Regions from separate parts of the Achromobacter sp. NCFB-sbj8-Ac1-l genome, predicted to be linked through region 2. Evidence: riboswitches for the same ligand, from Rfam matches in the RefSeq annotation. Region 2 holds a riboswitch; the other holds the start of a gene.

Region 1 (15,662 bases), 1.3 Mb from region 2:
CCGCCCAGCGTCCGCGCATCGACCTGGTGTCCTACCCGGACGTCAGCGACGTCGAAAAGCTATCGTGGCTGCTGCTGGGCCGCGGCCCGGACGAAAGCGGCAGCGACGCGGCCCTGCTGCTGTCGGTAGGCACGGCGCTGCTGGGCGGCGGCCAGCCGTTCTACAAGCAGTTCGGCCTGGATGACGTCAGCGTGCGTACCGGCAACCTGGGCAGTTCCGGCAGCATCCTGCCGGACCGCACCGTGGCCGGCGACGTCAACCGCGACAGCGACAGCCAGCTGGCCACCCAGTTCCTGGTGGCAAGCAAGTCGTTCGCCAACGGCATCACCCTCAGCGTGGAACAGGCGCTGGCCGGCAGCGACACCGTCGGCCGGGCCAGCTACCGCCTGGCGCGGGGCCTGTCGCTGGACCTGAAGGGCGGCTCGGTCAACGGCATCGCGCTGGTCTATCGCACCTTCTTTGGCGATTGACGGGGCGCCGCTCCGGCCCTTTGGGGGACGGGGCGGCGCGCTCGGGATAAAATGAGGCCCGTTCCATCCCAAGCACTCTGCCACCATGAGCATCAAAAGCGACCGCTGGATCCGCCGCCAGGCCGAAGCCGGCATGATCGAACCCTTTGAAGCGGGTCAGGTCCGCACGGCCAATGGCGGGCGCATCGTCAGCTACGGCACCAGCAGCTACGGCTACGACGTGCGCTGCGCCGACGAATTCAAGATCTTCACCAACATCAATTCCACCATCGTCGATCCGAAGAACTTCGACGAAGGCTCGTTCGTGGATTTCAAGGGCGACGTCTGCATCATTCCGCCCAACTCGTTCGCGCTGGCCCGCACGGTGGAGTACTTCCGCATTCCGCGCAGCGTCCTGACCATCTGCCTGGGCAAGAGCACCTACGCGCGCTGCGGCATCATCGTCAACGTGACCCCGCTGGAACCCGAATGGGAAGGCCACGTCACGCTGGAATTCTCCAACACCACGCCGCTGCCCGCCAAGATCTACGCCGGTGAAGGCTGCGCGCAGATGCTGTTCCTGGAAAGCGATGAAGTCTGCGAGACCTCGTATCGCGACCGTGGCGGCAAGTACCAGGGCCAGACCGGCGTCACCCTGCCGCGCACCTGATCGGCGAGCCCCGTCCGACCCGGCCCCGGTCGCGACGGTGTATCAGGCCCTGCGCCCCGGCGCGGGGCGCAGATAATCGATATCCCATTCGCTTTCTTCCACCTGCACGAAGCCGTGCCGGCGGTAGAAGCGGTTCGAGTCGCTGCCGCGCAGCGCGCCCACGCGCACCGGCAGGCCACGGCTGTCGGCATCGCGCAGCAGGCGGTCCAGCACCTGGCCGCCCACCCCCAGGCCTTGCATGGCCGGCACCACATACAGATGGTCCAGCCGCAGCCCGTCGCCGTCCGGGCGCAGGGCATAGAAGCCGACGCGCGCGCCGTCCCGCTCGATGAACCAGGTGTGATCGGGCCGGAAGGTATTGCGCAGCCGCGCTCGCGCCCGCTCGGGGTCGAAGCGGCCCAGGCGTTCCAGGCTGTCCCGCATGGCCTCGATGCGCAGGGCCAGCAGGGCTTCGAAATCGGCATCGGTGACCGGCAGGTCGCGGAGCGAGGCGGTCGTCAGCGCGTCGTAGCCGCGGCCCAGGAACTGCAGGATGCAGATGCCGTGGCCGAACGGATCGCTCAGGTGGGCAATGCGGCCCCATGCATGCGAGACGGCGGCGTCTTCCAGCCGTGCGCCCGCCGTCACCGCCCGTTGCACCGCGCCGTCGACATCGTCGACCACCACGTCCAGGTGCACCGGCGTCCAGTGGCGGTCGTAGTCGCGTGGCTGGCGCACGCTGCCTGCGGCCGGCGTGCCGGCCGCCTTTTCCAGCAGGTAGAGGGGGGCCGAGGCGCCCAGCATCTCGGCGGCCTGGGGGCCCAGGCGTCGGTGCAGCACCAGCCCGAAGGCGTCCCGGTAGAAGGCGATGGCTTGTTCGAGATCGGGAACGTCGATATTGACCAGGATGCGCATGAGGTTTTCCGGCAAGGAGCGTCGCGAAAACATAGCACGACGCCGACCCCGCGCGGCAGGCCCCGCCCAGATCGTTGCTGCGCTAAAGAACCCCGGGCCGTGACCGTAAAAAGAGATATGTGTTTGCCGATTTGGCGACGTCATCTCAGCAAGCGTGAGCAAGGCCCTACCCGTGCGTTACCCCCACATTCCCTGGCTGCCCCTGTTGTTCTATCCTGCGCTGCCGGTATTCGCGGCGGGCGGGCTGCTGCTATGGCAGCAATGGCCGCCTGCATTGACGCAGATCGTGCCTTTCGTGCCCTGGGTCATGGCCTTGGTGGGGGCGGCGATCTGCCTGATGTACCAGCGCTCGCAGACGTTGGCGCTGATGCTCAGCGTGTTGGGGGCGGTGGCCCTGTGGCCCGTCTTGGCCAACCAGGCGCCCTGGGCGCTGGCCCCGGCGCTGGTGTGGTGGTCGCTGGCCTACACCATCAACGCCTTGTGGGCCGAGCGTTCCAGCCTGCTGCTGGACATGGCTGCCCGCATCGGCCTGATGGCGCTGGGGGCGGCCGCCATCGCCCTGGCGGGCAAGGATGGCGTGGCGGACGGGTTCGGCCCGCTGGCGGTGCAAGGCATGCTGGCCCGTCTGGGCCTGCCCGTGCAAGCCCTGGCGGCGCTGCTGGTGACGGGCCTGACGCTGACCCTGCTGCTGCTGCGCTATGGCCGCCCGCAACAGGCCGGCCAATGGCTGGGCTTTGTCTGCATGGCCTGGGCCCTGCCGCGCGGCGCCCAGCATCCGCTGGAGCTGGCCGTGATGGCGTCGGCCGCGCTGACCGCGCTGTCGATTTCGCTGGCGCACGAGGGCTTTCACATGGCGTTCCGCGACGAGCTGACCGGCCTGCCCGGGCGCCGCGCCCTCAACGAACGGCTGCAACGCATGGGCCGCGTCTATACGCTGGCGATGGCGGACGTGGATCACTTCAAGGCTTTCAACGACACGCACGGCCACGACGTGGGGGACCAGGTGCTGCGCATGGTGGCGTCGCAACTGCGCCGGGTGGCGGGCGGCGGCTATGCCTACCGCTACGGCGGCGAAGAGTTCACGCTGGTGTTCCCGGGCAAGACCGCGGTCGAAGCCATGCCGCATCTGGAAACCGTGCGGCGCGCGATCGAGGCCTACCAGATGCGCCTGCGCGACAAGCCGGCGCGGCCCAAGGCGGACCAGGTCGGCCAGCGCCGGCGCGGCGGCCGCGGCGGGCGCAATTCGCGGCCGTTGCGAGTCACGGTCAGCATCGGGGTGGCCGAGCGCGGCGATGCGCTGCGCGCGCCGGATGCCGTCATCAAGGCGGCCGACCAGGCGCTGTACAAGGCCAAGGACGGCGGCCGCAACCAGGTCTGGGCCTACGGCGCGCGCCGTCGCTCGGGTTGAACGGGCAGGGCGCTACCTGCCGGCCAGCGGCAGCGCCATCAGCAGCTCGTCGTAGAGCACGCCGTTGACGCACAGGGCCTCGCATTCGTGGCCGTATTCCTCGAATCCCAACGCGGCGTACAGATTGAAGGCGGCGGCGTTGTTGGCGGTGACGCTCAATTGCACCTGGCGCACGCCACGCATGCCGGCGGCGTGGTCGATGGCCGCACGCATCAGCAGCCGGGCCAGGCCCTGGCCGCGGAAGTCCGGCGCCACATACATGCTCCAGATATGCGCCTTGTGTCGCATCTTCAGCTTGCGTTGCCGCGCCACGCCCACCATGCCGGCCAGCGCGTCGTGCAGGAACACGCCGAACATGGCGCTGTCGTCCGCGGGGGCGATCCAGCCGCGGATATCGTCCAATGTCAGCGTGTGTTCCTCTTCGTAACTTGATCCGAACGCCTCGGGGGTTTCCTGCAAGGCGTCCAGGCGCAATTGCCGCAGGGACAGGGCGTCTGCGGGGGTAAGACGTCGGACAAGTGGGGCGCTGGAGGGCATGCGGGCAAGTGTTGGGAATAGGGAACGGTTCGGGAGCCTACTGGCCAGTATAGGCGGCCGGGTTGCCTATAATGGCCCTAACGCCGCTTGCGGTTTTCACAAAGGAGCCAATGATGTTCGGTTTCCTCAAGATAAACCAGGACGCCAAGCGCGACGAAGTCCAGGAAGAGTTCGTGGCGCGCGTGGCCAACGCCGCGCAAGATTTCGTCCAGGCCGCCGGATCCGCCGGGGCCACGCTCGACTACTCCCCCTCCAGCATCCACGCGCTCGACGCGGCGCTTGAAGCCGCGCACGTCGGCTCGTTGCCCCTGACCCCCATGCAGACCGTCGGCGCGGCCGCCTATCTGTACGAAGTGGCGCGCCGGGCCCACGGTGGCCTGTACGAGGTCTGCGACGACGAAGACCCGGTCGTGCTGGTGTGTGGCGAGCCCGATGCCGAGATCTGCTTCGGCGCCATCGCCAAGGTCGAGCGGCGCATCCGCTACGGTGACGCCGAGGCCATTCCGCCGTACTTCGATGCCTTCACCGCCGCGCTGCGGGCGGGCGAAGCGCGCACCATCCGCTAAGCAGTGCCGCCTTGGGCGGGCCCGGGGACGGGCCTGTCGCGGGCCCCGTCGGGGCCCGTGTGCGGCCATCTTCGGGAAAACCATAGGGCCTGGGGAAAAACCGCCCTACAATTCGGCCATTCCCGCCCACCTGGCGGGACCTTCGCGCCGCCTGTCATCAGACGGTTTTTCACTAGAAGTACACTCGCGTCCGCCACACCGGTCCGTTTCGCTTGCCCCAGGAGCGCCTGCATGAAATTCCGCTTCCCTATTTTCATCATCGACGAGGACTACCGTTCCGAGAACGCGTCCGGTTTGGGTATTCGTGCCTTGTCTGAAGCGATCGAGGCCGAGGGCGTCGAGGTGATCGGGGTGACCAGTTACGGCGACCTGAGTTCGTTCGCCCAGCAGCAAAGCCGCGCCAGCGCCTTCATCCTGTCGATCGACGATGAGGAATTCGACGTGGATTCGCCCGAGGACGTGGCCAGCGCGATCAAGAACCTGCGCATGTTCATCGGCGAACTGCGTTTCCGCAACGCCGACATCCCCATCTACCTGTACGGCGAAACGCGCACCTCGGAACACATCCCGAACGACATCCTGCGCGAGCTGCACGGCTTCATCCACATGTTCGAGGACACCCCCGAATTCGTGGCGCGGCACATCATCCGCGAAGCGCGCAGCTACGTGGACAGCCTGCCGCCGCCGTTCTTTCGCGAGCTGGTCAAGTACGCGCAGGACGGCTCCTATTCGTGGCACTGCCCCGGGCACTCGGGCGGCGTGGCATTCCTGAAGAGCCCGGTGGGCCGGATGTTCCACCAGTTCTTTGGCGAGAACATGCTGCGCGCCGACGTCTGCAACGCCGTGGACGAACTGGGCCAGCTGCTGGACCACACCGGCCCGATCGCCGAATCGGAACTGAACGCCGCGCGCATCTTCCACGCCGACCACTGCTATTTCGTGACCAACGGCACGTCCACCTCGAACAAGGTGGTGTGGCATGCCAACGTGGCCGCGGGCGACGTGGTCGTCGTGGACCGCAACTGCCACAAGTCGATCCTGCACGCCATCACGATGACGGGCGCGATCCCGGTGTTCCTGCGCCCCACGCGCAACCACCTGGGCATCATCGGCCCGATCCCGCTGGAAGAATTCCACCCGGACAACATCCGCAAGAAGATCGAGGCCAACCCCTTCGCGCGCGAAGCGGTGAACAAGAACCCGCGCATCCTGACGCTGACGCAGAGCACCTACGACGGCGTCATCTACAACGTGGAAATGATCAAAGAGCAGCTGGGCAGCTACGTCGACACGCTGCACTTCGATGAAGCCTGGCTGCCTCACGCCGCGTTCCACGAGTTCTACAAGGACATGCACGCCATCGGCCAGGACCGCCCGCGCAGCCAGGACGCGATGGTGTTCGCCACCCACTCGACGCACAAGCTGCTGGCCGGCATTTCGCAGGCCTCGCAGATCATCGTGCAGGAGTCCGAAACCCGCAAGCTGGACCGCAACGTCTTCAACGAAGCCTACCTGATGCACACGTCCACCTCGCCGCAGTACGCGATCATCGCGTCGTGCGACGTGGCCGCGGCCATGATGGAACCCCCGGGCGGCACCGCGCTGGTCGAGGAAAGCATTCGCGAAGCGCTGGACTTCCGCCGCGCCATGCGCAAGGTGGAATCCGAATTCGGCAAGAACGACTGGTGGTTCAAGGTCTGGGGGCCGAACCGCCTGGTGTCCGAAGGCATCGGCAACCGCGACGAGTGGATTCTCGAAGCCAACGACCACTGGCACGGCTTCGGCGAAATGGCCGAAGGCTTCAACATGCTGGACCCGATCAAGGCCACGGTCATCACGCCGGGGCTGGACATGTCGGGCAGCTTCGGCGAAACCGGCATCCCCGCCGCGCTCGTCTCCAAGTACCTGACCGAGCACGGCGTGGTGGTCGAAAAGACCGGCCTGTACTCGTTCTTCATCCTGTTCACCATCGGCATCACCAAGGGCCGCTGGAACACGCTGCTGACCGCCTTGCAGCAGTTCAAGGACGACTACGACCGCAACCAGCCGCTGTGGCGCATCCTGCCGGACTTCTGCAAAGACCATCGCCGCTACGAGCGCATGGGCCTGCGCGATCTGTGCCAGGAAATCCACGAGGCCTACCGTGCGCGCGACGTCGCCCGCCTGACCACCGAGATGTACCTGAGCGACATGGTGCCGGCGCTGAAACCGTCCGACGCCTTTGCCCGCATGGCGCACCGCGAGGTCGAGCGTGTGGACATCGACCAGCTCGAAGGCCGCGTCACGGGCGTGCTGCTGACGCCGTACCCCCCGGGCATCCCGCTGCTGATTCCGGGCGAACGCTTCAACCGCACCATCGTCCAGTACCTGCAGTTCGCGCGCGAGTTCAACGAGCGCTTCCCGGGCTTCGAAACCTACATCCACGGCCTGGCCGATGAAGTGGGTCCGGACGGCGAAAAGCGTTACTACGTCGACTGCCTGATCGAAGACTGATACGGGCCGACTGTTCCGATGTTCGATGTTGCCGTTCTCGGCGCCGGCGCCGCTGGCATGATGTGTGCAGCGGTTGCCGGCCAGCGTGGCTTGCGGGTGGTGCTGGTCGACCATGCCGAGCGCCTGGCCGAAAAGATCCGCATCTCCGGCGGAGGCCGCTGCAACTTCACCAACATCGGGGCGGGCCCGGCCAATTTCCTGTCCGACAATCCGCACTTCTGCCGGTCGGCCCTGTCGGGCTACACGCCGCAGGACTTCCTGGCGCTGCTCAAGCGCCACCACATCGCCTGGCACGAAAAGCATCGTGGCCAGCTGTTCTGCGACGATTCCAGCGAATCCATCATCGAGATGCTGTGCGCCGAATGTGACGCGGGCGGCGTGAAGTGGCGCATGGGCTGCCAGGTGGCCGAGGTGGCCCATGGCGAGGCCGGCTTCGAACTGCGCACCAGCCAGGGCCCCATCCGGGCCGCCAAGCTGGTGGTGGCCACCGGCGGCATGGCGATCCCGCAGCTGGGCGCTACCGATTTCGGCCTGAAGCTGGCGCGCCAGTTCGGCCTGAAGGTGGTCGAGCCGCGCCCCGCGCTGGTGCCGCTGACCTTCGACGCGGCCCAATGGCAACCGTTGGCGGAGCTGTCCGGCGTGGCGCTGGAGGTCAACCTGCACACCGGGCAGGGCAAGACCCGCGGCGAATTCCTCGAAGACCTGCTGTTCACGCACCGAGGCCTGTCGGGCCCGGCGATTCTGCAGATCTCCAGTTTCTGGAAGCCGGGCGAACCCATCGTCATCGACCTGGCGCCGGGGCGCGACCTGGCCGACGAGCTGCTGGCGTCCAAGTCCGGCAACCGCCAGCAATTGCATACCGTGCTGGCCGGCCTGTGGCCCAAGCGCCTGGCCGACCGCTGGCTGCACCTGGCCGAGCAGGGCGGCAAGCCCGGCCTGGCGGCGCTGCGCCTGGCCGATGCCCCCGACAAGACCCTGCGCGCGCTGGCGCAGGACATCCACCAATGGACGCTGGTGCCCAGCGGCACCGCCGGCTACAAGAAGGCCGAAGTCATGCGCGGCGGCGTCGACACCCGCGGGCTGGACCAGAAGTCCATGCAGGCCAAGACCACCCCCGGGCTGTACTTCATCGGCGAAGCCGTGGACGTCACTGGCTGGCTGGGCGGCTACAACTTCCAGTGGGCCTGGGCCTCGGGCGTGGCCTGCGGCAAGGCGCTGTAGGCGCGGCGCCCGCGTTCGCGGACCGCCGCTTCGCTTTCATTCTCGGACGGTTTCACGGCAGCGATCGGCCAGGCCGCCACTGGCCGTGTCCACGCGGCCGGCGGGCCGCATCGCCCGCCGCCATGACAGCCTCGGCAACGCCACCATTGTTATATCAAATAAAAATACATATCATTTATGTTTTCGATAATCGATTCGGCCCCGCATTCGGCGGCGCCGTCCTGACGGAGACATGCCATGGCCTACACCCTGCCGACCTTGCCCTACGCCTATGACGCGCTCGAACCCCATATCGACGCCATGACGATGGAAATCCACTACAGCAAGCACCACCAGACCTACGTCACCAGCCTGAACGCGGCCCTGGACGGCGCCGGTATCGCCACCGACGAGCCGGTCGAAGCCCTGGTGGCCCGCCTGGACCAACTGCCCGAGGCCATCCGCGGCGCGGTGCGCAACCACGGCGGCGGCCATGCCAACCACAGCCTGTTCTGGTCCGTCATGTCGCCGCAGGGCGGTGGTGAGCCCGATGGCGCGCTGGCCCGCGCGATCGATGCGGAACTGGGTGGCCTGGCCGCGTTCCGCGAGGCCTTCACCAAGGCAGCGCTGACCCGCTTCGGCAGCGGCTGGGCCTGGCTGTCGGTCACGCCGGCCGGCAAGCTGGTGGTGGAAAGCAGCGCCAACCAGGACAGCCCGCTGATGCAGGGCAACACCCCCATCCTGGGCCTGGACGTGTGGGAGCACGCCTACTACCTGAAGTACCAGAACCGCCGGCCGGAATACATCGGCGCCTTCTACAATGTCGTCAATTGGCCCGAGGTGGCGCGCCGCTACGCCGCTGCCATCGGCTGATCCGGCATTGCGCGAGGGCAGGTTCATGAACACATTCAGCCGTCATCGCATCCGGCCCGCAGCCACCAGCGTCAGTGTCTGGACGTTGGCGGTGCTGGTCGCCTGCCTGGGCCTGCATCAGCTGTGGGTCTATCTCGCTGTGCACGCACCCCATGTGGCGGACGCGCTGCTGGGCGGCATGGTCGCCGCCGGCGCCACCGCGGCGGGCACGCTGCCCATTCTTTTCGCGCGCACCATTCCCCAGAAAATGCAGGACAGCATGTTCGGCTTCGGCGCGGGCGTGATGCTGGCGGCCAGCGCGTTCTCGCTGGTGGCGCCGGGCATCGCGGCAGCCGAATCGCAGGGCGCCGGCCCCTGGGGAGCCGGGCTGACCGTCGGTGCGGCCATCCTGCTGGGCGCGGCCGCGCTGCTGCTGATGGACCGGCTGCTGCCGCATGAACACTTCATCAAGGGCCGCGAAGGCATCGAGGCGCATCGGCTGCGCCGTACCTGGCTGTTCGTCTTCGCCATTACCTTGCACAACCTGCCCGAAGGCCTGGCCATCGGCGTGGGCTACGCGGGCAACGATCCGGTGCGCGGTACCGCGCTGGCCACCGGCATCGCCATCCAGGACATCCCCGAAGGGTTGGTGGTGGCCGTGGCGCTGATCGCCGCCGGCTACAAGCGGTCGTTCGCGGTGGCGCTGGGAATGTTGTCCGGCCTGGTCGAGCCGGTCGGCGCCGTGCTGGGCGCGGCGGTGGTGGGCTGGTCGGCGGCCATGCTGCCCTGGGGCCTGGGATTCGCGGCGGGCGCCATGCTGTTCGTGATCAGCCACGAAATCATCCCCGAATCGCATCGCAAGGGACACGAGGTCTATGCCACCTGCGGGCTGATGCTGGGCTTCGTGCTGATGATGCTGCTGGACACGGCGCTGGGCTAGGCGTTGCGAACAGGTTGCGGGCCGCCGGTGACAGGCCGCGCGGCGCTGGGCGAAGCCGGCGTTTCGCGGTATGCTTTCGGCGCTGTCACGCATGTTGCGGGAGAGAGCGGCTGTTACCGCAGCCGCCGCCGAAGGCGCAATTCGCCCGGAATCGCTCAGGTATCCCATACCGCACATGTTTGCCCTGTCCCGGTTTATGCCGTGCGGACGCGGCAAAACAGCACTCTGGAGAGACCTGGCGCCGCTGCCCAATCAGGGACATAGCGCGCAGCCCAGGCGCCGAAGGTGCAAACCCGCCACGCGGGGCAACTCTCAGGCAAAAGGACAGAGGGGCGGAAGATTCAGCCGTTGTGCGGGGGCGCATTGCCCATCTGCCAGCGGCATTCCGTAACCCTGGCACCGCTGCCGCTCCGGAGTCCCCTGCATGTCCGCAACCCTCAAACGCACCCCGCTGGCCGACGAACACATCGCCTCCGGCGCCCGCATGGTCGATTTCGGCGGCTGGGACATGCCCCTGGCCTACGGCTCGCAACTCGAAGAGCACCACGCGGTGCGCCAGGACGCCGGCATGTTCGACGTCTCGCACATGCTCAACGCCGACGTCACCGGCCCGGATGCCTTTGCCTACCTGCAGCGCCTGGTGGCCAACGACGTGGCCAAGCTGACGGTGCCGGGCAAGGCGCTCTACACCTGCATGCTGAACCCGCAAGGCGGCGTCATCGACGACCTGATCGTCTATTTCTTCGCCGCCGACCAATGGCGCGTGGTCGTCAACGCCGGCACCGCCGACAAAGACATGGCCTGGATGCAGCGCGTCAAGCAGGCCGGCAAGTTCGACGTCACCATCACGCCGCGCCGCGACCTGGCCATGGTCGCCGTGCAGGGCCCCAACGCCCGCGCCAAGGTCTGGGCCGCGCGCCCGGCCTGGCAGGCCGCCAGTGAACCGCTGACCCCGTTCGTGGCCGCCCGCATCGGCGACGACACCCTGGTGGCCCGCACCGGCTACACCGGCGAAGACGGCTTTGAAATCGTGCTGCCCGCTGCCGACGTCGTGCAGCTGTGGCGCGACCTGGTCGCCCAGGGCGTGCGCCCGGCAGGCCTGGGCGCGCGCGACACGCTGCGCCTGGAAGCCGGCATGAACCTGTACGGCCAGGACATGGACGAACTGACCCAGCCCGGCGAGGCCGCGCTGACCTGGACGGTGTCCCTGAAAAACCCCGAGCGCCGCTTCATCGGCCGCGACGCGCTGGAACAATTCGCCACGCCCGCCGCCTTCGTCGGCCTGAAGCTGCAGGAACGCGGCGTCATGCGCGCCCACATGGCCGTGCGCACCGCGCAAGGCACCGGCGAACTCACCAGCGGCACCATGTCGCCCACGCTGGGCGTATCGATCGGCTTTGCCCGCCTGCCGCAAGGCGTGGCCGCGGGCGATACGGTCGAGGTCGACATCCGCGGCAAATGGGTGCCCGCCCTGGTCTGCAAACTGCCGTTTGTCCGTAACGGCAAAGCCGTCGAACACTCGTAAACTCGAAGCTTCGCGCCGCAGGCCCCCCGTGGCGGGCGGGCTGCCGGCGCGAGGCGCGCAACACCATTCTTCTACCCGAATCCCTCAGGAGTTCCCATGAGTCTGCCCACCGATCGCAAGTACACCCAGTCCCATGAATGGGTCAAAGCCGAAGGCGACGTGTTTGTCGTCGGCATCACCGATACCGCCCAGGACCAACTGGGCGACCTGGTCTTCGTCGGCGACGTCAAGGTCGGCGCCAAGCTGAACGCAGGCGAAACCGCCGGCGTGGTCGAGTCGGTCAAGGCCGCCTCCGACATCTACGCCCCGGTCGCCGGCGAAATCGTCGCATTCAACGACGAACTCGAAAGCAACCCCAACCTGATCAACGAATCGGCCTTCACGGCCTGGATCTTCAAGATCAAGCCGGTCAACGCCGCCGATGCCGACAAGCTGCTGGACGCTGCCGGCTACGAAGCCGTCGCCAACGGCTAAGCCTGTCCGGGCGGGCGGCGGCGCCAGGCGTCGCGCCCGTCCGCAAGATGCATCACCGTTCGTCCCCCGACGACACCTGCTACCCCGAGATCCCTCCATGTCGCGCGCCCTAGACACCCACACCGACTTCATTCCCCGCCACATCGGCCCCTCCGACGCCGACCAGGCCGCCATGCTTGCCGTGATCGGCAGCGCCAGCCTGGACGCCCTGATCGAAGAAGTCGTGCCGCCCAAGATCCGCAGCCAGGCCCCGCTGGCGCTGCCGCCCTCGCGCAGCGAAGCCGACGTGCTGGCCGAACTGAAGCAGATCGCCGGCCGCAACAAGGTCTTTCGCAACTACATCGGCCAGGGTTACTACGGCACGCAGACCCCCAACGTGGTCCTGCGCAACATTCTCGAGAATCCCGCCTGGTACACGGCCTACACGCCCTACCAGCCCGAGATCTCGCAGGGCCGCCTCGAGGCCCTGCTGAACTACCAGACCATGGTCGCCGACCTGACCGGGCTGGACATCTCCAACGCCTCGCTGCTGGACGAAAGCACCGCCGCCGCCGAAGCCATGACGCTGGCCCGCCGCGGCGCCAAGTCGCAGAGCCCGGTGTTCTTCATCTCGCGCCACGTGCATCCCCAGACTATCGAAGTCGTGCGCACGCGCGCCGAAGGCCTGGACATCGAAATCGCCATCGGCGACGAAGCCGAGGGCCTGCCGGAATGCTTCGGCGTGCTGCTGCAATACCCGCATAGCACCGGCTCGGTGTCCGACTACCGCAAGCTGGCTGACGCGGCCCACGCCCAAGGCGCCGTGGTGGCCGTCGCCACCGACCTGCTGGCGCTGGCGCTGTTGGCCGCCCCGGGCGAATGGGGCGCCGACATCGCCGTCGGTTCGGCGCAACGCTTTGGCGTGCCGTTCGGTTTCGGCGGCCCGCACGCCGGTTTCATGGCCTGCAAGGACGCCTTCAAGCGCAACATGGCCGGCCGCCTGGTCGGCGTGTCCAAGGACGCCCAGGGCAACCCGGCGATGCGCCTGGCGCTGCAAACGCGCGAACAGCACATCCGCCGCGAAAAGGCCACGTCCAACATCTGCACGGCGCAAGTGCTGCTGGCCGTCATGGCCGGCATGTACGCCGTGTGGCACGGCCCGGCCGGCATCCGCCGCATCGCCCATCGCGTGCAGCGCTACACCGCCATCCTGCGCGCCGAACTCGGCAAGCTGGGCATCAAGGTCGCCAACGACACCTTCTTCGACACGCTGCTGCTGGAAACCGGCGCCGCCACCCCGGCCATCCTGACGGCCGCCGAGTGCGAGCACATCAACCTGCGCCGCGTCGACGGCGCCCGCCTGGCCGTCTCGCTGGACGAAACCGTCACCGCCGCCGACCTGCAAGCGCTGGTCAACGTGTTTGCCGCCGGCCTGGAGCGCGATGACGTCGAACTCGACATCGACGCGCTGGACGCCGCGGCCGCCAGCGGCATTCCCGCCGCCGTGGCCCGCGAAAGCGCCATCCTGAAGCACCCGGTGTTCTCCAGCGTGCAGTCCGAAACCGACATGCTGCGCTACCTGCGCAAGCTGGCCGACAAGGACCTGGCGCTGGACCGCACGATGATCCCGCTGGGTTCGTGCACCATGAAGCTGAACGCCACCGCCGAGATGATCCCCATCACCTGGCCCGAATTCGCGCTGATCCATCCGTTCGCGCCCGCCTCGCAAAGCCAGGGCTACGACGAGCTGATCACCCGCCTGTCGGCCGCGCTGTGCGAAATCACCGGCTACGACAACATCAGCCTGCAGCCCAACTCGGGCGCCCAAGGCGAATACGCCGGCCTGCTGGCCATCCGTGGCTACCACCAGGCCAACGGCCAGCACCAGCGCAACATCTGCCTGATCCCGTCGTCGGCCCACGGCACCAACCCGGCCTCGGCCCAGCTGGCCGGCATGGAAGTCGTGGTCGTGGCCTCGGACGCCAACGGCAACGTCGACCTGGCCGACCTGCGCGCCAAGATCGAACAGGTCGGCGACAAGCTGGCCGCGCTGATGATCACCTACCCGTCCACGCACGGCGTGTTCGAGGAAGCCGTCACCGAGATCTGCGACCTGGTGCACCAGGCCGGCGGCCAGGTCTACCTGGACGGCGCCAACATGAACGCCATGGTCGGCGTGGCGCAGCCGGGCAAGTTCGGTTCCGACGTGTCGCACCTGAACCTGCACAAGACCTTCTGCATTCCGCACGGCGGCGGCGGCCCGGGCGTGGGTCCCGTGGCGGTGCGCGCCCACCTGGCGCCGTACCTGCCGGGCGTGGTCAACGAGCAGGGCAAGCTGCCCGGCGAGGCCCACGTCGGCCCTGTCTCGGCCGCCCCGTTCGGGTCGGCCGGCATCCTGCCGATTCCGTTCGTGTACATCGCGCTCATGGGCGCCGACGGCCTGCGCCGCGCCACCGAAGTGGCCATCCTGAACGCCAACTACATCGCCACCCGCCTGCGCGACCACTACCCGGTGCTGTACGCGGGCCGCAACGGCCGCGTGGCGCACGAGTGCATCCTGGATGTGCGTCCGCTCAAGGAAACCAGCGGCATCAGCGCCGAAGACATCGCCAAGCGCCTGATGGACTACGGCTTCCATGCCCCCACCATGAGCTTCCCGGTGGCCGGCACGCTGATGGTCGAACCGACCGAATCCGAAGGCGTGGCCGAACTGGACCGCTTCATCGACGCCATGATCTCGATCCGCGAGGAAATCGCCCAGGTCGAGCGCGGCGAACGCGATCGCGAAGACAACGTCCTGAAGAACGCGCCGCACACGGCGCAGATGCTGCTGGCCGAAGAATGGCTGCACGACTACCCGCGCCAGCAGGCTGCCTACCCGGTGGCTTCCCTGCGCGACGCCAAGTACTGGCCGCCGGTGGCCCGTGTGGACAACGCCTATGGCGACCGCAACCTGGTGTGCGCCTGCCTGCCGATCGAAGCCTACGCGTAAGCGTGCGACGGGCCTGCCGCGAGGCGGGCCCGCGTGGCAAGACCGCAGCCCCCGCTTGTTTCAAGCCGGGGCTTTTTCTTTGGTGGCACCCGGGGCGGCTGCGCGCGGATGCAAAAAGGGCCGCACTGTGCGTGCGGCCCCTTGCTTGTCGTATCCGCCGCCGCGCCCGGGGGGGCGGGGCAGCCTGCGCGCGAGGGCTTACTTCGCCGGCGCGGCCGTCAAGGTCTTGGCAAAGTCTTCGGTGATGCTGAAGTACGTATTGATGAGGATCTGCAGGTTGTCCTTGCCGATACCGCCTTCCGCGTTCATGTCCATCTGCAGCACGGCCTGGTTCTTTTCGTCCAGGTAGGCGCGGGTCCAGCGGTATTCGCGGTTCCAGGCGTTGATGGCTTTCAGCGAGGCGGGCTTCTTGGTGGCGTACGTGGCGGTGACGACCAGGTCGTAGCACTTCTCGGTGAAGTCATTGCACAGGAATTCCATGCGCAGGTCGGTGGCGCCGGTGCTGCCCGCGTCCAGGATCAGCACGGGACCTTCGTCGCCGTCGGTCTTGCGCGTGGTGTAGCCCATGTCGTCGAGCATGCTGACGACCATGTCGACGTTGAAGTCCTGCAGCGTCTCGCTGCTGGACGCCGAGGCGACGTCGCCGTCCATGCCCGAGGTGGCGCCCGCGGCAGGTTCGGATT
Region 2 (15,662 bases):
CCGACGTGGTGCTGTCCAATCGCGAACTGATCGACTGGCTGGCGGGCCATTACCGCCAGGGCGGCGAAGTGGCCAGCCTGTGCATGGGGGCGGCGCTGCTGGCAGCCGGCGGCCTGCTCGACGGCCAGCAGGCGGTGGTGCATTGGGTGGCGCGCGACCTCTACGCCAGCCTGTTTCCGTCGGTGCAGTGGTCCAGCGACCGCGTCGTCATGTCGGAAAACGGCATCTACACCAGCGGCGGTGCGTTTTCGGCCGCCCACCTGGTGCTGCACCTGATCGAAAAATACACCGACCGCGACACCGCCATCTGGTGCGCCAAGTACTTCCAGCTCGACTGGAGCCGCCAGAGCCAATTGCCGTTCTCGGTGTTCATGGGCCACAAGTCCCACGCCGACCAGGTGGTACGCGCGGTGCAGGACGAAATCGAAACCCGCTACACCGAAAAGATCACCGTCGAAGACCTGGCCGACCGCCACGCCATGGGGCGCCGCACGCTCGAACGGCGTTTTCGCCAGGCCACCGGCAACAGCATCGTCGAATACGTGCAGCGCGTGCGCGTCGAGGCGGCCAAGAAACGCCTGGAAAGTTCACGCAAGAGCGTGGCCGAAGTCATGTACGAAGTCGGCTACAACGACACCAAGGCGTTTCGCGACATCTTCAGCAAATACTGCGGCATGTCGCCCGTGGGGTATCGCGAACGCTATCAATGAGCAGGCGTGCGCGGCCTGCCCGATCCGGCAGGCCGGGTCGTCAGCCGCCGCGCCGCCGCCGAAACGCCCACCAGCCCATCAGCACGGTAAAGGCGGCCACCAGCAGGCAGATGATCCAGAAGCCGTGATGGTCGTCCGACAGCGGAATGCCGCCCACGTTCATGCCGAACAGGCCCGCCATGATGTTGATGGGCAGGGCCAGCACCGTCACCAGCGTCAAGGTGAACAGCGTTCGGTTGTTCTGTTCGTCCAGCCGCGCGGTCATCTCTTCCTGCAGCAGCTTGATGCGCTCGACCAGCCCGGCCATGTCGCCCAGCACCACCGAGAATTCCTCGGTGGATTCGCGCAGCTCCTGCACGTCGCGCGGCCGCAGCCAGGCGGGCGGACGGGCCAGCAGCCGGAAGACCGAACCCGGCTCGGGCGCCAATGTGCGTTGCAGCCGCACCAGCACCCGGCGGGTGCCGGCCAGGTCCAGGCGGCCGGGGCCGCCACGCGATGCCAGGAAATGGTCTTCGATGCCGTCGACGTCGACGCTGGCCTTGCGCACGATCTCCATCATCAGGTCGGCCTGGTCGCGCATCAGGTGCGCCAGCAACTGGGCAGGCGATTCGAACGGCTCGCCGCGCCGCACGTGCTCGCGCAGCCGGTCCAGCGACCGCAGCGGCTTGCGCCGCAACGTCACCAGCAGCCGCCGGTGGGCGCAGACCCACAGCGTCGATACCTGGGCAGGGGTGCGGTCGAAGTCGAAGATGACGTCGTTGAACACCGCCACCAGCGCGCCTTCCTGCTGCTCGATCCGGGTGGAATGAGCCTCGTCGCCCAGCATCGCGATGAAGGTGTCCGGCAGGTCCAGGTGGGCCTGCAGCCAGCGCACGCAACCGGCCTGCGACAGGTTCAGGTGCAGCCACAGAAAGGCGCCGTCGTCCGGCGCAGACTCGGGGCCGATGGCCTTGGCGCGGGCCAGCAGGTCCGCGAGCGCGGGCGGGGCGATCTCGGTGGCGGCGCCGCTCGCTGCGAAGCGGAACGCGCAGATCAGGCCGGAAATGTCGGATTGGTAGTCGGCCGGGGCCGCGGGCGTCGTCATGATGCGCGATGGTGACGCCAAAGCGTGACAGTTCGGAGACAGCGCGCCCGCCAGACCGGGCCGCATCAGCTATATTTCAAGCGCATTTCCTTCCCGCCGTTCCCGAGCCCGATATTCCATGTCCGAAAAACCCGTCGAACCCCAAGCCGTCCTCAGCCCCAACGCCCGCTACGCGATCTTCCTGGTCGCCACGCTGAACCCCGGCGCCGACAACGCCGCCACCGTACGCGCCTGGTGCGAAGACGTTGCCGCGCTGGTCCGCACGGTCGGCACTCGCGCCGTCGCGGCCGACCTGTCCTGTATCTGCGGCTTCAGCTCCGCCGCCTGGGACGCCCTGTTCGGCGCGCCGCGCCCGGCCTCGCTGCATCCGTTCCGCGAATTCGGTTCGGGCGACCGGGTAGCCGTGTCCACCCCCGGGGACATCCTGCTGCACATCCGCGCCGAAGCCATGGACGCCTGTTTCGAATTGGCCACGCTGCTGGTGGCCGGCCTGGGCACGGCCGCCAAGGTGGTCGACGAAGTGCATGGGTTCCGCTATTTCGACCGCCGCGCCATCATCGGTTTCGTCGACGGCACCGAAAACCCGCAGGGCTTCGAGCTGGCCGACTTCACCCTGATCGGCGACGAAGACCCGGCGTTCGCCGGCGGCAGCTACGTGCTGGTGCAGAAGTACCTGCACGACATGACCGCCTGGGAAGCGCTGCCGACCGAGCAGCAGGAACGCATCATCGGCCGTCGCAAGCTCACCAACGTCGAACTGCCGGACGACGTCAAGCCGTCGTATTCGCACAGTTCGCTGACCACGCTGGACGAGGGCGGCCAAGAGGTCAAGATCCTGCGCGACAACATGCCGTTCGGCCGCCCGGGCTCGGGCGAATTCGGCACCTACTTCATCGGCTACGCGCGTTCGCCCGCGCCCATCGAGCAGATGCTGGAAAACATGTTCGTCGGCCGTCCGGCGGGCAACTACGACCGCCTGCTGGATTACAGCCGCGCCGTCACCGGCGGCCTGTTCTTCGCGCCGTCGGCCGAGCTGCTGGAAGCGCTGGCCGAACGCGAAAGCTGACGCGCATCGCGGGGGCGGCCGCCAGGCGAATGAGGGCGCGTGGCCGCCCGCGCACCCCCCGCAGCCAGGCGCCGTCAATCCGGAATCTGCGGTTCCACCAGCCGCATCAGTTGGGCCAGGGATTCCTGCCAGCCCAGGTAGCACATCTCGGTGGGTATCACCGCCGGGATGTTCTCCTGCACCACGGTCATTTCCGTGCCGCAGGATACCTTGCGCAGCGTGATGGTGGTCTGCATCTGGCCCGGCAGGTTAGGATCGTCGAACTGGTCCGTGTAGCGGATCTTCTCGTTCGGCACCAGTTCCAGGTACTTGCCGCCGAAGTCGTGGCTATGGCCGGTGCCGAAATTGCGGAACGACATCCGGTGCGAGCCGCCCACCTTGGCGTCCAGTTCGTGGACCAGGCAGGTGAAGCCATACGGGGGCAGCCAGCGCACGATGGCGTCGGGTTCGAGAAAAGCGCGGTACACGCGGTCGGGGGCAGCGCGCAGCACGCGGTGCAAAGTTACGGTTCCTGTCGTCATGGTCATTTCCGCCTTGAAGGGAAAGTGGGGGATGTACTGGCTCGACGCATGAGCCTCCCGCAAATCGACAGGACACGGATCAGGATAAACCCTAGGGTGTCGGGGCGCGCGGGATGGCCGCCCGGGCGCCAGGCAAAAGGAGCATGGGCATGATCACGGCACAAGACAAACCCTACCTGGCGCGCTGCGTCGAATTGGCGCGGCAGGCGTTGGCGCAGGGCGACGAGCCCTTCGGTTCGCTGCTGCTGTCGGCCGACGGCCAGGTGCTGTTCGAAGACCGCAACCGCGTGGCCGGGGGCGACCACACGCGCCATCCGGAATTCGAGATCGCCCGGTGGGCCGCCGCCAACCTGACGCCCGCCCAGCGTGCCGCCAGCACCGTGTATACGTCGGGCGAGCACTGCGCCATGTGCGCCGCCGCGCACGGCTGGGTCGGGCTGGGCCGCATCGTCTACGCCAGTTCCACCCCGCAACTGAGCGCGTGGATGCAGGAACTGGGTTTTCCCGCGCCGCGGGTCAAGGCGCTGCGCATCACCGATGTCATCACCGACACGCCGGTGGACGGGCCGGATGACGAACTGGCCGAGCAGGTCGGGGCGCTGCACCGGGCGCGCCAGCGGCCGGCGGGTGCGGTCTGATGGGGGGCTGGCCAGCCTGACGGGCCTGACCTGACTGACCTGACCGAGACGGGCCTGATCGAGGCGCGCCTGACCGACCCGGCCGCCTAGCGCAGCAGCACGTCTTCGTAGAACGCGCCGATCGGCAGCGTCCGGTCGCGCACCTGGATCTCCAGCACCCAGATGCCATCGGCCGGCACGAAGTCGGCGTCTGCCAACTGGTGCTTGCCATACAACGCATGCGGAAAATCCGCCACGCGGTGGCCGGGAATCTCGCGCACCAGTTCGCAGCCATGTTCCCGCGCAAAGTCTTCGGCGCGGTCGTACAGGGCCGCGCCGCTCAACCCCTGCAGCCAGGCCTCGCGGGTGCGGGCGAACACCTGGCGGGCGGCCTCGGCACAGCGTTGGCGGTCGGCGTCCGCGCCCACCACGAAGGTGTCGCCGTAGTCGCCTTCATAGCCGTCCCATACCGGGCCGATGTCCACCACGAACAGGTCCTTGTCGCCCAGCCGCCGCTGGAAGTCGGTGGGATGCACGGCGGGCGATTGCGTATCGGCGCCGAACCGCACGTAGGTCGGATGCCAGTTGTGCGATGCGCCCATGCGGCGCAGGTGCGCGTCGGCCGCGGTGATGGCTTCGCGCGTGGTCATGCCGGGCTGGATCAGCGCGGCGATCTCGCGCACCGCCGTCAGCGACCGCCGCCGCGCACGCAGGATGCCGTCCATGGTGAAGCGCGGGCTGACCCGTTCCCACGGGTGGGCCGGGGCGGGCGCCACGACGGGGCCGGCGCCGGTCGCGGGCACGAAGGCTTCGGACAGAAAGCGGTCGTCGGGCAGGCCGGCCTGGCGCAGCCGGTCGCGCGCCGCGCGCACCATGGCGGGGTTGCCGCAGGCATAGACCACCGTTCGGGCCCAGTCATGGTCGGCGGCCGCGGCCCTGTCCTGCACGTAGGCGTGGGCCTGCGGGGTCGCACCGGCGTTGTCTTGCGGCACCACCGCATGCCATTGAAAACCGCCCTTGCCCAGCAGGGCGTTCAACATCGGCGCGGCATAGCAGTCGTCGGCCGAGCGGCCGCCCCAGTACAGCGTCACGCTCTTGATGGCCGGGCTTTGCAGGCCGGCCATCAGGATCGGGTACACGCCCGCATAGCCCGTGCCCGTGGCCAGCAGCACCAGGTGTTCGACGTCGTCCGGCCAGCCTTCGTCGGGCCAGGTGCAGCCGCCCAGCGGACCTTCCAGCGCCAGGGTGTCGTCGGGCATCAGGCGCGGCAGCAGGCGTTCGGTGAAGCCGCCGCCGGGCATGCGGCGGATCTGGAATTCCAGCCGGGCCGGGCCCGCGGCCGACGGCAGGCTGGCAATGGAAAAAGGCCGCCGGCTGCCGTCTTCCAGCAGGAATTCGACGTGTTGGCCCGGTTGCCAGGCGAAGGCGTCTTCGCCCTGCACCTGCACGATCAGCTGGGTCACGTCTTCGGTCAGCGGCACGCGCGACACGACGACGGCCTCGCGGCGTTGCGCTTGCAGGGCCGGTTCGCGCCAATGCGGAAAGCGCAGCGCCAGGTCGCCCGCCGCGCGGCACTGGCACATCAGCAGTTCATCGTCGGCGGTGACGTACGTGCGTTCGGTGGGCGGGGCCAGGCGTTCGTGGCGGCCGTCCACCACCGTGGCCCGGCACGAGCCGCATTCGCCGCGCTGACAGGAAAAGGGCACCGGCACCCCCTGGGCCAACGCGGCGTCCAGCAGCGTCGTCGTACCGTCGGTGGTGAAGTGGCCGGTGTCGAGGGTGATGGTATACAGGGAGGGCGTGGTCATGGCGCGTTTCCGTTGATAGGCCCGTGGGGGGCGCATGGAGCGCAATGTAGCGATAGAATGGCTTTGTCTACCAGGGCCATTTTTGTGAATATGACCAAGCCACTTTTGCGGGAAGCGCCACGGGGCTCCGACTCGGCCGCCCAGCCTGACGCGTTGTCCGTCCCCCCACGCGCCACCCGGCAGGCCGCCCGCCGCAGCGCCTCGCGGGTGCCACGCCAGGAAGCCAGCCTGGACTTGCCGCTGGACCCGCCCCGGGCCGGGGAATCCAAGCAGACCTGGGTCTATCGCCAGATCCGCGAGCGCATCCTCAAAGGCGTGCTGCCCTCGGGCAGCCGGCTGCCGTCCACCCGCAGCCTGGCCGGACGCTGGCACATTGCCCGGTCCACCGTCGAATCTGCCTACGACCAGTTGCACAGCGAAGGCTATACGGCGGGCACGGTCGGGTCGGGCACGTATGTGGCGGCGGTCATTCCCGATAATTTCTTTCGCGATGGCTTGCCCGGCGAGGCGGCGCAAGGGGGCGGCCGCCCGTCCACGCCGGCAGCGCCTGGCGCATCCGCTCCGTCACCGCTTGCCGTATCGGTACGCCCGGCAACCGGCCTGCCGCCGGTACCGCCGCCGCGTTCAGAGCCGCCTTTCACGGCCCGCAGCGCCGACGCCTCGCTGTTCCCGATGGCGGCATGGAGCAAGGGGCTGGCGGCCAGCGCCCAGCGCGTCACGCCGTCGCAACTGGCCAACGAGGAATCGCAGGGCTGGCAGCCGCTGCGCGAGCAGATTGCGCGTTACCTGGGCGCGGCGCGCGGCATCGCCTGCGATGCCGACCAGGTGGTGGTGCTGACCGGCATCCGCGACGGCATCGATCTGAGCGCGCGCGTGCTGTTGTCGCCGGGCGACAAGGTGTTGGTGGAAGACCCCGGCTACCTCAACGCCGTGCCGCTGTTCAGCCAGTACACGCGCCGCATCACGCCCATCGCGATCGACGAGCACGGTTTTTCGGTGGCCAGCGCCCGCCGCCAGCGCGGCGTCAAGCTGGTGCACGTCACGCCCGCGCACCAGTCGCCCACCGGCGTCACCATGCCCGTGTCGCGCCGCCTGGAACTGCTGGACTGGGCCGCGCAGACCGGCAGCTGGATCCTGGAAGACGACTACGACAGCGAATTCAACTACGACAGCGCCCCGCTGGCCGCCCTGAAAAGCCTGGACAGCGCCGACCGCGTGATCCACTGCGGCAGCTTCAACAAGACCCTGTTCAACGCGCTGCGCATCGGCTATGCGGTGCTGCCGCGGCCGCTGGTGGCGGCGTTCACGCGGACGCGCCACACCACGGGGCGGTCCAACAGCATCATCGAACAGATGACGCTGGCCAACTTCCTGGAAGACGGCAGCTTCGCCCGCCACGTGCGCCGTGTACGGCCCGTCTACGCGGCCCGGCGCGACCAGCTGCTGCGGCTGCTGCAACAGGCCGCAGGCTCGTCGCCGCTGCGGGTCAGCGGCGAGCAGGCGGGCTTTCACCTGGTGTGGTGGCTGCCGCCCGGCAGGGACCTGGCGGACCTGCTGCGCCGTGCACAGGCACGCGGCATCGGCATCCAGTCGGTGGCCGACTTCTGCCTGCGCGTGACAATGCCGCCCGGCGTGGTCATCGGCTACAGCGCACGTAGCGAGGCCGAACTGGAACAGGTGGGGGCGCTGCTGCGTGGGGCCGACGCCTGATTAGACGGCCTTGTCCTCCAGGAACGCCTCGATCAGCGCCGCAAACGCCGGCGGGCATTCCTGCATCGGGTAATGGCCGCAGTTCGGCATCACCCGCAGTTGGGCGTTCGGATGCCACGCCAGGAACGTCTGCCGCATGGCGGCTTCGTCCAGCCCCGGGTCCTTGTCGCCCACAATCACCAGGTACGGCGTCGTCAGCCCGCGCACCTCGTCCACGAAATCCGTGTGGACCAGCATGTCCAGGTAGGGAATGCGGCAAGCGGGCGCCACCGACGCGCGATGCCGCCGCAGCTTGGCCTGTGCCCAGCCGCGGCCCAGGCCGCCGGTCACGTATTGCATCAGGCGGCAAAAGGCCTCGTCGTCGTGCGCCGTGCTGGCAAAGAACGCATACGCGTCCGGGCCCAGCCGATTGCCCGCGGCCGACACCGGGCACACGGCAATCGCCCGCTTGATGCGGTCCGGCGCATTCGCCGCCAGGCGCTGCGTGACCATGCCCGTCATCGAATGCCCCAGCACGCTAAAGCGCGGCCAGCCCAGGTGGTTGGCCAGCGCCAGGCAATCGGCGGCGATCTCATCGACCGAGCAGGCGCCCGTCAGGTGGCGCGACAGGCCATAGCCGCGCAGGTCCGCGAACACATAGGTGCAGGCGTCGCCGTCCAGATAGGGCGTCATCGCGGCGTAGTTGCCGTGGTCGCCCAGCCAGTCGTGCAGCACCAGCACGGGTTCCGGGCCGTGGCCGTGGCGGACAAAGCCCAACAGGCTCGCCGCGGCGGTGTCGTTGCCGACGTTCGGACGGGAGGAGGGGAGATGGGTCATTTCAAGGGTTCCTTCTGGGTTGGAAAAAGCCAAAAGAAACGCCCTCCCGGCGGACCGGGAGGGCGTCTTGAAAGAAGCATCATCATATCGGGTTGGGGGGCGAAAATCCAGTGTCTGGCACAAAACTGCGTGCTAAGTGTCCCACGCGCGCGCTGCCCATGCGCGCGGCGGCTGGTGTACGCGGTGCGACAGTCCCCACGGCTACACTGTCGGGTGCGTGGAGCCATACAGGTTTGAACAAGCGGAGACGCCATGACGCGGCCAGTTCTGTACGTCGATTTCAATGAAATGGTGGACGCCAATACGGTGCTTCTTTGCGCAGGCGATTTCAAAAAGGATGTGTCCGGGGCTCTCGTTGAACTGCATGAAGGCTTGCTGGTGAGCATTTATACGGACGACGAGGACGAACACGGTGCCGTGGACAACTTGATCGCACAAGGGGTGGTCACGCGGCATTCAAGCCCCGATTTTTACCCTCACGTGAAATGGTGCTGCCGTATCGACGGCAAGGGAATTCGCCATCAATCAGACGTCGACAAGTCTGCCAGCCGTTGAACGCTGACTCGGGGCCTGGACGGACAGATCAAGCGCCAACGCGTTGCCACCGCAACCACCGATAGTGGTATTGCGCCTCTTGCACCTCATACGCGGCGCTGCTCAGTGGGCGATGACGTCGTCGAGAATGCTCATGGCTTGGCGAGGCTAGCGCTTGACCAGCCCGTGCCGATACCCGATGCCAAGCCCGCCGCAAGCACCCGCCCGGCGCCTTGTAGCAAAATAACGGCTGCTTCATCGCGTACGACACAGGAATTTCCCATGCCCCAGCTCGACCTTTACCAAGTAGACGCCTTCACTGCCGCTCCCTTCGGCGGCAACCCCGCCGCGGTGGTGCCGCTGGACGCGTGGCTGCCTGACGCGACGTTGCAGCGCATTGCCGAAGAAAACAACCTGTCGGAAACCGCCTACTTCGTGCGCCAGGGCGATGTCTACGAGTTGCGCTGGTTCACGCCCGCGGTCGAGGTCGACCTGTGCGGCCACGCCACGCTGGCGACGGCCTGGGTGCTGTTCGAACAGTTGGGCGTCCAGGACGACCTGCTGCGCTTTTCGACCCGCAGTGGCGAATTGCAAGTGCGCCGCGCCGGCAAGGCGCTGGCCATGGATTTCCCCGTCAAGCAACCGGTGGCCGAAGCCATCCCGGCCGCGCTGCTGCAAGCGCTGGGCTTGAAGGACGCGCGGGCGCTGTACCGCACCGACGACTACCTGCTGGTCATCGACGATGAAACCCTGATCGACGGCCTGAAGCCTGATTTCTCGGCGCTGGCCGCGTTTGACGTGCGCGGCGTGGCGGTCACGGCGCCGTCCACGCGCTACGACTTCGTGTCGCGCTGGTTCGGCCCGCGCGTGGGCGTCAACGAAGACCCCGTCACCGGCTCGGCCCACACCTCGCTCACGCCGTACTGGGCCGAGCGCCTGGGCAAGACGACGCTGACGGCCGAGCAGGGCGGGGCGCGCAAGGGGCAGCTGCAATGCGAACTGCCCGGCAACGGCCGCGTCATCATCAGCGGCCAGGCGGCGCTGTACCTGCGCGGCACGATCTACCTTTGACCCAAGGGCCATCATGATCGACATCGACGCCTTGCGGGACCGCTTTGCCCGTTTCGGTGAACTTCGCCCGCAAGGCCGCGACGAATGGCGCGGCGACATCCCGCTGCCCGACGCGCTGGCCGATTTCTATGCCCGCATCGGCCCGTTGGGCGAGACTTATCACGCGCACATCGGCCCGGTCGGCGTCACGCTGTCCGAAACCAATGTGTGCTTTCCCGCGCTCAGCCGCCTGTGGGATCTGCAGGCCGGCTACCGCTGGGATGCCTCGAACGGCCAACGGGTGCCGGCCTGGCAGGACCACTGGCTGGTCATCGCCGACCTGAACGCCGACCCCTTCATTCTGGACACGGGCAGCGGCCGCATCCTGTATGCGATGCACGGCACCGGCACATGGGCACCCGACGACATCGCGCCCGACCTCTGGACCCTGGCCGCCGCCCTGGCCGCCGTGGGTGAGATCTACCTGGACGCGGATGAAGACCTGCGCGACGACGACTGGGAAATCAAGCCGGCCTACCGCGATGCCGTGCTCGACCGACTGACCACCGTGCTGGGCGACCGGGGCGAGGCCGAAAGCTTCTACGAGGTCCTGCAAGGCTAGCCGGAACGCCTGCGGACAGGGTTCGACGGCGCGCGCGAGGCTTCGGCGCGCCATCATCGAAAACCTATTCCCTCATCAGCACTTCAAATAGCCCGGTCCGCCGCACCTGCCTAGAATCCCCGGTCATGACATCAAGAGGCCGCAACCGGCCCCGGAATCAAGGAGACAGCAGGCATGGACGCGGTATGGGTGGTGGCGATCGGCGCGGCGGTGGCGGGCTTCGTGCAGGGCCTGTCGGGCTTTGCGTTCGGCATGGTGGCCATGTCGTTCTGGGCCTGGGTGCTGGACCCGCGCCTGGCCGCCGCGCTGGCCGTCTTCGGCGCCTTGACCGGGCAACTGCTGGCCGTGTTCTCGGTGCGCCGGGGCTTTGACTGGCAACTGCTGTGGCCTTTCCTGGCGGGCGGCCTGGCCGGCATTCCGCTGGGCGTGCTGGTGCTGCCGCACCTGGACATGGACTGGTTCAAGGCGGTGCTGGGCGCCTTGCTGGTCTTGTGGTGCCCGGTCATGCTGATGTCGCAGCGGCTGCCGCGCATCGGCGGCAACCGCCTGGGCGATGGCGCCGTGGGCATGGTCGGCGGCGTGCTGGGCGGCATCGGCGGTTTCGCGGGCAGCGTGCCCACGCTGTGGTGCACGCTGCGCGGCTTCAACAAGGACACCCAGCGCGCCGTGATCCAGAACTTCAACCTGGCGATGCTGTCGGTGACGATGGCCACCTACCTGGCCACCGGCATCGTCACCCGCGACATGGCGCCCATGTTCGCGGTGGTGGCGCCGGCCATGCTGATCCCCACGCTGCTCGGCACCCGCCTGTACATCGGCATTTCCGAAGTGACGTTCCGGCGCACGGTACTGGGCCTGCTGACGTGTTCGGGGCTGACGTTGCTGGCGTCTTCGGTGCCGCAGTTGCTGGCGCGGTAGGCGCTACGCCAGCGCCACCCCGTCCCGCACACTTGCCGCCAGCATCTGCGCCGTCGCTGCCGACAGCGTCCACCCCAAATGCCCGTGTCCGGTGTTGTAGAACACGCCGGGCCGCTTGCCCGGGCCGACGCGCGGCATCATGTTGGGGGTCATGGGGCGCAGGCCGCACCAGGGCACCACGCGTGACGTGCGTACGCCGGGGAAGTGCTTGCGGGTCCAGTCCACCAGCGGCTGGATGCGCTCGGCGCGGATGTCCATGTTGAAGCCGTTGAATTCCGCCGTGCCGGCCACGCGGAAGCGGTCGCCCAGGCGGCTGGTGACGATCTTGGCGGCTTCATCGAGCAGGCTGACGGTGGGGGCGGCAGCGCGGCTGTCGGGCTCGTCCAGGTGCACGCTGATGGAATAGCCCTTGACCGGGTAGATGTTCAGCGAGTCGCCCAGCTGGCGCGCGAACTGGCGGCTGGCGGCGCCGGCGCAGATGACGATGGCGCTGGCCTCGTGCTGTTCCTGTTGCGTGCCGCCTTCGCGGGCAATGTCCAAGACGTAGGGCAGGCCGTCGCGGCTGATGGCGCGGATGTCGGCGTCCTGCTCGAAGCGCACGCCGCGGCGCGCGCAGGCACGGGCCAGGCCGCTGGTGAATTTGTGGATGTCGCCGGTGGCATCGGACGGCGTGTAGAAGCCGCCGTGGCAGGCCGTTTGCAGCGCGGGTTCGATGGCGCGTGCTTCGTCGGGCGTGACCGCGTGGCGTTCCAGTCCGCCTTCGCGCAGCAGCGCGTTGGCGCGGCGTGCGGTCTCGAAGCTGGCGGCGTCGTGGTAGATGTGCAGGATGCCGCGCCGATCCAGGTCGAAGTCGATGCCTTCTTCCTCGGCCATGGCGTACAGGTGCTGGCGCGCCTCGATGGCCAGCCGGGTGGTGGCGATGGTGTTCTGGCGGTAGTTGCGGATCTGCCCCATGAACTGGGCCAGCCACGAATACTTGTGCCAGCTGAAGCGCGGGTTGAGCAGCAGCGGCGCATTGCGCCGCCCCAGCCAGCGCAGGCCCTTCATGACGGTGGCGGCGCTGTTCCAGACTTCGGCGTTGCTGGCGGACAGCTGGCCGCCGTTGGCATAGGACGTTTCCATGGCGGGATAACGCTGGCGGTCGTAGACCGTGACGTCGTAACCCAGTTTGCTCAAGGCGTACGCAGACGTGACGCCGGTGATACCGGCGCCGATGATGGCGATGCGGGGCATGGTGGCTCCAGATAGCGTGGCTGCGGCCAACCGGCAGCAGCACCCCATCTGTCTTGGTACCTGAGAGCTTCACCCGGGCGGCGAGCGCCGCGGGATCCCCTTCGGTGGGCGCGCCTGGCGCCTCTCTCCAGATTGTCTACACCGCGCAGTCCTGTTGCCTGAGAGTTTCCGGGGCGGTTGCTCCGTCGGCGCCCGCCACGGGGGCGAGTCTCTTCTGCGGGGTTTTGAATCGACCGGAGCAGGATAGCCAAAATTTCGGTCGGACGAGACTTAGGGTTAGTACTAGGATGTGCCAATTTCGTCCTACACTGGGCGCCATTCGGCCGGCGCTAGCCGGTGTTACGCGATAGGAAGAATTGCATGCGTTTACTGGAGAAATTCCGCGCGCCGTTGTTGCTGCTGGCCCTGGCCGCCGCGGCGGGTTCGGCCGCTGCCGCAGACGCCGCAGCGACACCCAAACCCGCATCGAGTGGATCTGCGGCGAATGTTCCCACGGCCCCCGCAGCCCCCACGGCCGCAGCCCCCGTCATCGATGCCGCCGTGCTCGAGGTCATGCGCCAATACGACATCCCCGGCATGGCGATCGCCGTCACCCGCAACGGCCAGCAGCGCTTTTTCAACTACGGCGATGCCTCGCGCGCACCGCGCAAGCCGGTATCGCCCGACACGCTGTTCGAGCTGGGCTCGATCAGCAAGACCTTCACTGTGACGCTGGCGGGCTATGCAGAGGCCTCGGGCAAACTGTCATTGGGCGACAGCCCCGCCCGGTACGTGCCCGAACTGCAAGGCACCGACTTTGCCAAGACGACGCTGATCAACCTGGCCACGCACACGGCCGGGGGCTTTCCCTTGCAGGTGCCGGACGCCGTGCAGGACATGGCCCAGTTGATGGCCTACCTGAAGGCCTGGACGCCGCAGTACGCGCCCGGTACGCACCGCACCTACGCCAATCCCAGCATCGGCATGCTGGGCGTGGTGGCGGCGCGCAGCCTGGGCCAGCCCTACGTGGCGGCGCTGGAGCAGGGCCTGTTTCCCAAGCTGGGGCTGCGCAGCACCTATGTGAACGTACCGCCTGAAAAAATGCCGGACTACGCCTGGGGCTACGACAAGCAGAACGCGGCGGTGCGGGTGAATCCGGGCGTGCTGGCGGACGAGGCCTATGGCGTGAAATCGACCGCCCGCGACATGATCCGCTTCGTCGAGGTGAACCTGGGCGTGGCGCCCGCGGATGCCGCCATCCAGCGCGCCATCGCGGCCACGCATACCGGCTACTACCAGCTGGGCGCGATGACGCAGGACCTGATCTGGGAGCAGTACCGCTACCCGGTATCGGTGGATGACCTGGTGGCCGGCAACTCGGCCAAGGTGGCGTTCGAAACCCTGCCCGTGCAGGCCGTGCAGCCGCCGAGCGCGCCGCAGGAGGCGGTGTGGATCAACAAGACCGGCGCCACCAACGGCTTTGGCGCCTACGTGGCCTTCGTGCCGTCGCGCAAGCTGGGCATCGTGATCCTGGCCAACCGCAACTATCCCAACGAGGCCTGCGTGCGGTTGGCGTTGAGTGTTTTGGAAAAAATTAATATGTAGTCAAGTGCTATTTCATTTCTCCGGATACTCCGGGTTTTGTGGCCTCATAAGACTGTACCAATGCTTGACGGCTGTACAAGTTTACGTTTGTGTTTGGCGCCACGATATTTTTAGCCGAATGCCCGCGCGACCGCCTTTATAGGTAGTTCGCCTAGATCAATGAGAAAAACCAGAAATCCCTAAGTGGCAATGAGGGAACAGGAGGGGGTTTTTTATTGTATCTATTTGTTGTATTGTTTGGTCAGTTTTCCTTTCTTAGATGATTCCTGGCTTCTGTCGCTTGATTTCAGTTCGATGCGACGTGAAGGCTCAATGCGAGATTGCTTGGGAGAGAGTTCAGATGAGTAAATCAGAAGCTGCGACTGCTGTAGCAGAAGCAATCAGCAAATTTGAGCAGTCATTGACAGCTTTAGACCCTAATACGGCAACAGAAAAAGAACTAGATGCCGCACGGGCACTGTTGGTAACCGCGATTTGCACAGTTTGTGGTTTTTCTCAGCTTCAAGGTGGAGCCCACTTAGAGCAGGCAATAATCCGTTTAGAAGCGGCAAGCGAAGGGAAGCGCGAGGCCACTATCCTTCTAGTCCGATCGCTGTCAATCAGTGGTCTATTGCCAGTTGAGGCTCAGCAAAGCCGGTTTTCTCGCTGTTTACCTGCTCTTGTTGAGGAGGTCGCTCCTGATATTGCACGGCATTGCAAGCTACAAGATAAAAAACAGAACTACGAAAAAATTTCATTGCTGAGGGGGTTTCATGGGCAGATTTGTTCCAGTCTCTCGTTATTGCGTGAACTTCCGAATGATTTGGTTGAAATAAACAACATTAGAAGTCAGATTTCTAAGGCCCTGTCTACTAAGTCTTACCAAGGCTATCTGCAGCCCTTTAATTTTGTAGCGATTAGAGCAAAGGCTGAAGCGATAATTTATCAAGTAGAGCGGTTGGTTCAGTGCAAAGATTCAGGGTTTAAGTCGTTCTTTGATGAACTGGTTGATGATATTTGTGATATGACGACGCTTTGCAATAAGCATAGATCGTTTCTCACCGATGATTTTATCCGTCCCTTTGTTATGGCAGTACATAAGGGTGTGGGCGAGCTTGAGAGTTCCGCAGCACATCGATTTAAATGCGATATAGCGCCGAAGCGGCGGTCCATAAAGGCGGCTGAAAAAAAGTATCCACTTCATGAAGCAGATCGGTATGTGGTTTTCAATATCCCAATGGTTAATCATGGGCCGGGAATAGCTATTGATGTAACTGTAGAGGTTGATTGCGGAGAGAAAAACAGTGCTGTCTTGCTAGATAGTGAGGAATTGTCCTTAGGCGATGTGCCTCCTGGTGAATTCGCGCTTTCCGTACGTGCTTGCATTGTGGAGCCAACGTCCAGCGTGAA

What was found. A riboswitch is a leader RNA that binds a small molecule or an ion and turns the genes downstream of it on or off. The one in region 2 is predicted to bind glycine.
Region 1: another riboswitch for glycine. It lies ahead of gcvT (glycine cleavage system aminomethyltransferase GcvT); the one in region 2 lies ahead of ACUDP5_RS19605 (D-amino acid dehydrogenase).

Annotation. Positions count from the first base shown of each region.
Region 1 is NZ_CP199812.1:5,597,198-5,612,859, reverse strand. It holds gene ACUDP5_RS25755 (translocation/assembly module TamB domain-containing protein) at 1-470, shown strand, start outside; gene dcd (dCTP deaminase) at 556-1,119, shown strand; gene ACUDP5_RS25745 (GNAT family N-acetyltransferase) at 1,162-2,013, opposite strand; gene ACUDP5_RS25740 (GGDEF domain-containing protein) at 2,186-3,421, shown strand; gene ACUDP5_RS25735 (GNAT family N-acetyltransferase) at 3,434-3,958, opposite strand; gene ACUDP5_RS25730 (hypothetical protein) at 4,072-4,524, shown strand; gene ACUDP5_RS25725 (arginine/lysine/ornithine decarboxylase) at 4,756-7,017, shown strand; gene ACUDP5_RS25720 (NAD(P)/FAD-dependent oxidoreductase) at 7,036-8,238, shown strand; gene ACUDP5_RS25715 (superoxide dismutase) at 8,476-9,090, shown strand; gene ACUDP5_RS25710 (ZIP family metal transporter) at 9,116-10,009, shown strand; glycine riboswitch at 10,097-10,191, shown strand; glycine riboswitch at 10,225-10,347, shown strand; gene gcvT (glycine cleavage system aminomethyltransferase GcvT) at 10,434-11,534, shown strand; gene gcvH (glycine cleavage system protein GcvH) at 11,631-12,008, shown strand; gene gcvP (aminomethyl-transferring glycine dehydrogenase) at 12,106-14,979, shown strand; gene ACUDP5_RS25690 (DUF945 family protein) at 15,178-15,662, opposite strand, start outside.
Region 2 is NZ_CP199812.1:4,264,007-4,279,668, reverse strand. It holds gene ACUDP5_RS19665 (GlxA family transcriptional regulator) at 1-710, shown strand, start outside; gene ACUDP5_RS19660 (transporter) at 751-1,794, opposite strand; gene ACUDP5_RS19655 (Dyp-type peroxidase) at 1,913-2,860, shown strand; gene ACUDP5_RS19650 (SRPBCC family protein) at 2,935-3,381, opposite strand; gene ACUDP5_RS19645 (nucleoside deaminase) at 3,531-4,019, shown strand; gene ACUDP5_RS19640 (M24 family metallopeptidase) at 4,106-5,806, opposite strand; gene pdxR (MocR-like pyridoxine biosynthesis transcription factor PdxR) at 5,960-7,516, shown strand; gene ACUDP5_RS19630 (alpha/beta fold hydrolase) at 7,517-8,332, opposite strand; gene ACUDP5_RS19625 (hypothetical protein) at 8,585-8,887, shown strand; gene ACUDP5_RS19620 (PhzF family phenazine biosynthesis protein) at 9,149-9,937, shown strand; gene ACUDP5_RS19615 (SUKH-4 family immunity protein) at 9,951-10,538, shown strand; gene ACUDP5_RS19610 (sulfite exporter TauE/SafE family protein) at 10,713-11,456, shown strand; gene ACUDP5_RS19605 (D-amino acid dehydrogenase) at 11,460-12,689, opposite strand; glycine riboswitch at 12,734-12,824, opposite strand; glycine riboswitch at 12,826-12,916, opposite strand; gene ampC (class C beta-lactamase) at 13,050-14,273, shown strand; gene ACUDP5_RS19595 (phosphoribosyltransferase-like protein) at 14,614-15,662, shown strand, end outside.